DNA from 3 places in the Frankia sp. Cppng1_Ct_nod genome. Region 1 is predicted to be linked to each of the others. Evidence: riboswitches for the same ligand, from Rfam matches in the RefSeq annotation. Region 1 holds a riboswitch; each other region holds the start of a gene.
The links. Region 1 has a riboswitch for cyclic di-AMP ahead of NBW77_RS09540 (C40 family peptidase). Riboswitches for the same ligand answer to the same signal wherever they lie in the genome.
Positions count from the first base shown of each region.

Region 1 (2,262 bases):
CGTTACTCCCGGGTTCCGGTTCTCATGGCGACTCCTGCCGATGCCCGGACCAGTGCCCCCACCAACCCTCGTGCGGGGCGCCCGGGACCGGAACCCCGTCCGTGCCGGAAGTCGGCCCGGACGGTTGCGCCGTCGGCGGGGATGCCGGGTTAGCACTCACACTTCCCGCAGCACTTCCCGCAGCACTTCCCGAAGCACTTCCCGAAGCACTTCCCGAAGTGGCTGCGGCAGCGTCACCCCGTGCAAGATACTGGCGATAGGCGCCATTCGTGTAGGTACTCCACGCGCCTATCCCCTGAATGTCGCATACGTGCTTGGCCGCCCACGCGTTGGTTGCGGGATCGTACAGGTCCCGGTCCCCCACCCAGCTCGCATGGGCCCGCATATTGATCTGCCACAGTCCGCGGGAGTCCTCGCCGTTCGAGTTGTGCGAAGTCGGGTTGCCGCCGGACTCCGCCAGCGCCACCGCCACCCAGGTACCAAGCGGCGCCCCGCTGCAGCCAGAAAGTCCGGCGTTCATTCCGACACTGGCGATCGTAGCGTCGGAAACCTGGGTCGGAGCAGGGGTACTCGCGCTGGCCGGGCTTGCGCTTAGCATCATTCCGGCCGTCGTGCCGATGACCCCGACAGCGGCGATCATCGCGCCGCGATTGTGCGGGGTCTGCTTCCGGTGTCTTCCCTTGGACATTGTTGAACATCTCACTCACGGTGTCGTTTGAGCAGCTCGAACGCTCGGTGGATTCAAGACCGGTACGCCTTTCCGGCGACACCTTTCCTGACGGGCAAATATCAAGGAAAGGTCAGAATGCGCCGTACCGGTTCACCCGATGCGACCGACAAGATAGTGGGAGGAATAGATTTTCTGAAGCCTGACGACCGTCCCGCTGTGGGGAGCGGCCCATATCATGTCGTTCCCGGCGTAGATCCCCACGTGATAGATGTTTCCGGGAGAACCGAAAAAGATGAGGTCACCGGGCTGCTTCGCGCCCTGAGACACCTTCTGCGCGGCCGCGTACTGGGCATCGGTCACCCGTGGGATATTGCGGCCCAGCTGCTTGTAGACGTACTGGACGAGACCGGAACAGTCGAATGCGTTCGGCCCCTGGGCGCCCCACATGTACGGCTTGCCCGCCTGCTTGGAGGCCAGATAGACGATCTTCGCACCCAGGCTGCTGGCGGACGCCGACGAACCGGCCGGATCGGTGGCGGTGGCGGTGGCGGTGGCGGACCCACTTCCCGCCGCCGAGGACGGAGATGCCGAGGATGAAGGCGAGGCCACGGCGGGCTCCGGCGCGGAGACCCCCGCCGCCTGTGCGCCACCACCTGCCCAGGTCGCCGCGGTGACGCCGCTGGAGTCGCCCGTGGTGTCGGCCGCCTGGTCGTTGGCCCAGGCCGGGGCCGAAAGACCGGTGAGGGCAACGGTCCCGGTGACCGCGGCAGCGACCGCCACCCGCGCGGACACTCGTCCAAATGTGTAACTGGTGGTCGGCGCGCGGTGACGACCGCGTCCGGAACGCGTCGTATCGGCCGAGTCCGAACACGCCTGATATGCAGGCAAGGTTGGTCCTTCCCGTACGCCTGCGAGGTTAGCTGTCGGGTTCGGGCCGGGAAGCCCGGTCGGCGCGCGGGGATGCGCGGCCGACTTCACCCCAAGGACGTCGCCGTGGCGGCGGCGTCCGGCGGAAGATGGTTCCCCCGCTTCTGCCCTGGCGACTGCTAGAGGGACACCGGACCGTGGGCAGAACTCGGCGTGCAGTCCGGTGCTGCTGAGAGCTCGGCCACGGTAGCGAACTACACGCTGTGACCGCAAGTCCCAGTTCTACGGGATTATCGGCGCATATTGGCTACTGTACGTGTCGGTTATCCTGTCCTCGCTGCCGTCGCCATCAAGATCACAAAGGTTGGACTGAGGCAGGATGCGGTCTGCCCGGATCCCGGTATCACGGAGCCCGGTATCACGGATCCCGGTATCACGGATGCGGATGCGGATACCTCATGCCATCGGGTCGCCACTACGTGACATGCTGACGCTTGAGCGAGCCGTAGCATGATATGGACCGGTGTCGGGGGTACCAGCATGACCGTCCAGATCGACCATGTGATCGTCCTGGTTCTGGAGAACCGGTCGTTCGACCATCTGCTCGGATACCTACCGAGCGACGATCCCGACTTCGAAGGCCTGACCCGCGGCGGCCCATATGAGAACCCCGGGTGGAACGGCGGCCCGGCACAGGCCGCATCCCCGACCGGTAAACACGTCCT
Region 1 is NZ_CAKKTK010000024.1:30,257-32,518, forward strand. Features, by position in the region: gene NBW77_RS09535 (transglycosylase SLT domain-containing protein) at 23-688, opposite strand; gene NBW77_RS09540 (C40 family peptidase) at 821-1,450, opposite strand; cyclic di-AMP (ydaO/yuaA leader) riboswitch at 1,561-1,722, opposite strand; gene NBW77_RS09545 (alkaline phosphatase family protein) at 2,078-2,262, shown strand, end outside.

Region 2 (2,262 bases), on a different contig from region 1:
TGGCCCTGGCCGCCACCCCGACTCCTCCCGGATTGGGGTCGGCCAGGGCCGCGTCACGCGCCGGGATCGGCCTGAACACGCACCTCCAAGCCGTCGTCGACACGCTCGCCAGGCATCCGGGCGGTCGCATGGCGCGGCCGGCCGACCGGCGGTTCCCGGGTTACCACCCTTGCCGGCATCATGAGCTCAACGGTTGAGCGGGCGAGGGTGGTCATTGTCATCAGGAAAGGCGTGTGGGCATGCAGTGGATGAGGAGACGCGACCGGGTCGCACGGGAGCTGAGGGTCGCGGCATACGCTGTCTGCATCCAGGAGGAAAAAATCCTTCTCGCACGTTTTGTCGGCAGGAGCGGGAAGGTCTGGACCCTACCCGGAGGCGGTATTGATCACGGGGAAGACCCGTACTTCGCGGCGATCCGGGAAGTCGAGGAGGAAACCGGCTACCACGTCGTCATCGAATCGTTACTGGGCGTGGACTCGATCCTGCGGCGGTATCCACGTGGGCGCGGTGTCGAAGCCGACCACCACGCCGTTCGAGTCTTCTACACGGCACGAGTGGTCAACGGCGCGTTGCGGCACGAGATCGGCGGTTCCACCGACCAGGCCGCATGGATCGATCTTAACCGGGTCGATGCACTCGACCGGGGCGATCTGGTAGACGTCGCGCTGAAACTCGAACGCACCCGCCCGCCAGCCGGTCGGGTGGACCGCGAACATTCCTGACGTACACCCTTCTGGCACAGGTGTTTCTGGCACAGGTGTTTTGACATATGCAGGTGCCGTTTTCGTCGCGGTCGGCGGATGACAGCGTGCCGGGCCCCGGGCGAGATTCGGTAGTCGAATCCAGCCCGGGGCCCGTGCGCTACCAGGCGGACATTGCCCGGCGCGGGTACTTGTCATACCCGGAGTCATGTCGGGCGCTGTGGGTCAGCTCCTGCCGCCCCAGCAGTGCTTGGATGCGTACCAGGGGTTGGTGCCCTGCTGCGCGTACAGGATGCGCGCACGCTGCCACTGCTCGGCAACGCTCGCGTTCTGCGGCAGACCTGATCCACCCACCCCATGCCAGGTGTCCGGGAGGAACTGGAACAGCCCACCCGCCCCGATCGAGTTCACCACGTTGGGGTTTCCACCCGACTCACAGAGGGAAATGGATGCCAGAACCTGATCCGGTGTTGCCGCACTCGCGGACTGGGACATCGCAACACCGCCACCGATAGCGGCAGCAAGCGCCGGGACAACAACCATCGCACGGGCACGCATGGTGATTCGGGACATAAAAATGCCCTTCCCCACGCCTTCGAGGTGAGCTGTCGGGTTCGGACTGGGAAGTCGCCCGGCCGCGCTACGCGGCTTCACCCCAAGGACGCCTGACTGCGACGCCCAAAAAAATGGTTCCCCCGCTCCTGCCATTTTTTGATGTTCGTCGGACGGGGCAGGATTCGGCGTGCCGTCCGACGGCGCCTTCCTGGTCGAAGGCACGGCGAAGACCATACACACATCGCCCGTCCAGAAGGCAAGGCAGTCCACCGCGCAGTGAAGAGGCGCACATTAAACGTCCGATGTTGACGGTGGTAAACACGACCGGTACCGCGCCCGCGCGCACGCACACCGGTCACAGCACGTACGCACACCGGTCACAAAATGATCGGCGCCGTTCCATCCCGGCCGGATACGGAATCGTCACCGCATCCTCACGCACCGACTTTGATTGCGCGTTTCGCGTTACGTAAGCAGTCGGGTCGACCGGGTGGCGATCGCGGAACGAGTACCGGTACGCGTATGGTCGGGGCCTGCGATGTCATTTTCGGACTGATCCGGCCGTCAGTGGTCGTGTCCTTGACCGGTTCTCCACAACCGGTTCTCAGCGCAGACAGCCGGAGATCGGACAGTCGGAGAGGCGAACGAAACGGAAGCCGGAACCGGTCAGTCGGGGCACCGCAGCGGCGATCCCCTGGGCGGTGCCGCCGGACGGGTGGTTCATGTGGCCGATGACGACCGATCCGGGCCGTGCGGTGAGCACGGCGTGCGTAACCTGGTCGGGGGTGAAGGTCGCCCCGGCATCGCCGTTGACGTCGAAGTTGACGACGCGTTCACCGAGATCGGCGACGATGCGTGTCGCTACGTCGTCGCAGTGTGCCGTACCTGATCGGAAGAACCCCGGCGGATGGCCAAGGAGCGCGTTGAGTTTGTCCCGGTTCCCGGCGACCTCGTCGAAGACCTCGCCGACGTTGTGTGTGCCGGTGATGCCGTAGGCGGACCGACC
Region 2 is NZ_CAKKTK010000001.1:87,068-89,329, reverse strand. Features, by position in the region: gene NBW77_RS00435 (NUDIX hydrolase) at 240-722, shown strand; gene NBW77_RS00430 (transglycosylase family protein) at 927-1,274, opposite strand; cyclic di-AMP (ydaO/yuaA leader) riboswitch at 1,277-1,454, opposite strand; gene NBW77_RS00425 (polysaccharide deacetylase family protein) at 1,861-2,262, opposite strand, start outside.
Region 2: another riboswitch for cyclic di-AMP. It lies ahead of NBW77_RS00430 (transglycosylase family protein); the one in region 1 lies ahead of NBW77_RS09540 (C40 family peptidase).

Region 3 (2,262 bases), on a different contig from region 1:
CAGGGTGAACATCAACTCGTCCAGGTCGATCGCCGCCTCGGTCCCGCCCCGCGTCGTGCTGAGCGCGGACACCGGATCGACGTCCACCGGCAGGCCACTGCTCACCGTGGGGTTGATCTACCAGGTCCGATCGGACGTGCATTCCTGGCAGAACCAGATGAACAGCCTGGGTTACCACATCCGGGTCGATGGTCAGTACGGTCCGGAGTCGGCCGGCGCGGCCAGCCGCTTCCAGGCCGCCAAAGGCCTGACGGTTGACGGGATCTGCGGCCCGAGGACCTGGGCAGCCGTCTTCGGCTGAGCCCGGCCGCCGAGGACCTCAGAGGCTCGGGTGACACGCGAAGAAACATGATCACACCATCTATGGCCGAGTGGTGACGGCCGATACATAACCAAACACACAACGAGTCGGGCCGATCCACGCCAATATGACAACAAACACAACTGAAAAACACGGCAGCGATCGGCCCGATTACTCGGTGTTACGAAAATGACCGGCGACGACCCCGACTCAGGGGTGCCCCGATCGCCGGGTAGAGTTTTGAATTTGGAGTTCACCTAGTCCATTTGGGCGGTACGAGCCAAGCCGCTGTAGTTCATCCGACACCCGGGTTTGCTTCGAAAGGGCCAGGCTCGCTACAGTCCTTCCACTCGCCGGATCGGTGAGGCCGCCCGGACGGACGCCGAGTCCTGTCCCCGCCCGACGCGGCAGGATCTACCGCGGAGCCATACGGACAGGAGTGGGGGAACCACATCCGGACGCTGGAACTTCTCAGCGTCCTTGGGGTAAAGCTGGCAGCGCCCGTTGGCGTTACCGGCCGGGCACGTTCCCAGCCCGCACCCGACAGCTCACCTCGTAGGCGACGGGAAGGATCCAGATGCCGTCCGTTGGCAGGCACCGTGCCCCGCAACAGTCATCCACCGCTGTAAAGGTCCTGCGGACCACCGGTGCGGTGACAGCACTTGTGGGTAGCGGCCTCGCTGTCGCAGCAGTTCCCGCGAACGCCGCAACCGCCGACGACTTCGCCAAGCTCCGCCAGTGCGAGTCCGGTGGCAACTACTCCATCAACACCGGCAACGGCTACTACGGCGCCTACCAGTTCGATGCGGGTACCTGGCATGGTCTCGGGTATTCCGGTCTACCCAGTAACGCGCCGCCGGCGTTGCAGGACGAGGCCGCCTACAAGCTCTACGATTCTCGTGGCTGGTCCCCGTGGCCGTCCTGCTCGGCGAAGATGGGCCTCACCAACAACGGCCCGGCCCCGCAGTCATCGGCCGGCACATCCAGTTCCGACGCTGTGGAACGAGCGATTACTCCGCAGGCGCCCGCGATGACGCTCGATCGCGCAAAGGCAGAGCTGCACTCGGCAGACTTCGCGGGGACCACGCTGTCCACCGATCTGGCGGGCCAGGTCCGCGCCGACGCCATGGTCTGGCAGGCCTCGATGCGCGACAGGAAGTTCGTCTTGACCGTGGACGGCCGCTACGGCGCGGAGTCGCAGGGTCTGGCCTCGCTCTACGGCTACCTCACACGCACGACCGATGGTCAGAGCGGTGTGGTCGGCAAGAACCTCTGGGACATCACCGTCACCAACCCGACGGTCCTGTGACACCTGTCCGGTAACACCCGAGGACCGTCCGACGGCGCAAACGCCTTCGGATCCTGATCCTGCGACGGACCCGCAGGCCCACCCCCCTCCCTACGGGTCCGTCGCAGGACAAATCCTCACCCCGGCACAGCGCGACCGCGATCGGACAGGATGGACACCATGACGACCTCGCCTGGACGACCGGATCTGCTCGGCGGTCCGCCCCCGACGAAACTCATCCTCGATCCTGCCGCGGCCGACGCGCTGGGCGCGGGCGAGGATCCCAAGGCGATCGCCGGCCGCTTCCCCGAATCCAGTCTGGCCTGGGCGACGCTCGCCGAACTCGCCCTGAACGCGGGCGAACCGGTCACCGCCTACGCCTACGCCCGGACCGGATACCACCGAGGCCTCGACCAGCTTCGCCGCACCGGCTGGCGAGGGCACGGACCGATCCCCTGGTCGCACGAGCCCAACCGGGGGTTCCTGCGAGCACTCGCGGCGCTGGGTCGCGCGGCCGCAGCCATCGGCGAGGACGACGAGGCCACCCGCTGCCGCGACTTCCTCGTCGACAGCGATCCCGAAGCCGCCGCTGTGCTGGGCCTCAAGACCAGCTGAACCGGTTCGAACCTGGCTTCGGCCTGTCTCGACCGCGTGGTCACGTCGACCGTCCAGG
Region 3 is NZ_CAKKTK010000003.1:63,911-66,172, forward strand. Features, by position in the region: gene NBW77_RS01830 (transglycosylase family protein) at 1-301, shown strand, start outside; cyclic di-AMP (ydaO/yuaA leader) riboswitch at 710-877, shown strand; gene NBW77_RS01835 (transglycosylase family protein) at 879-1,610, shown strand; gene NBW77_RS01840 (DUF3151 domain-containing protein) at 1,770-2,204, shown strand.
Region 3: another riboswitch for cyclic di-AMP. It lies ahead of NBW77_RS01835 (transglycosylase family protein); the one in region 1 lies ahead of NBW77_RS09540 (C40 family peptidase).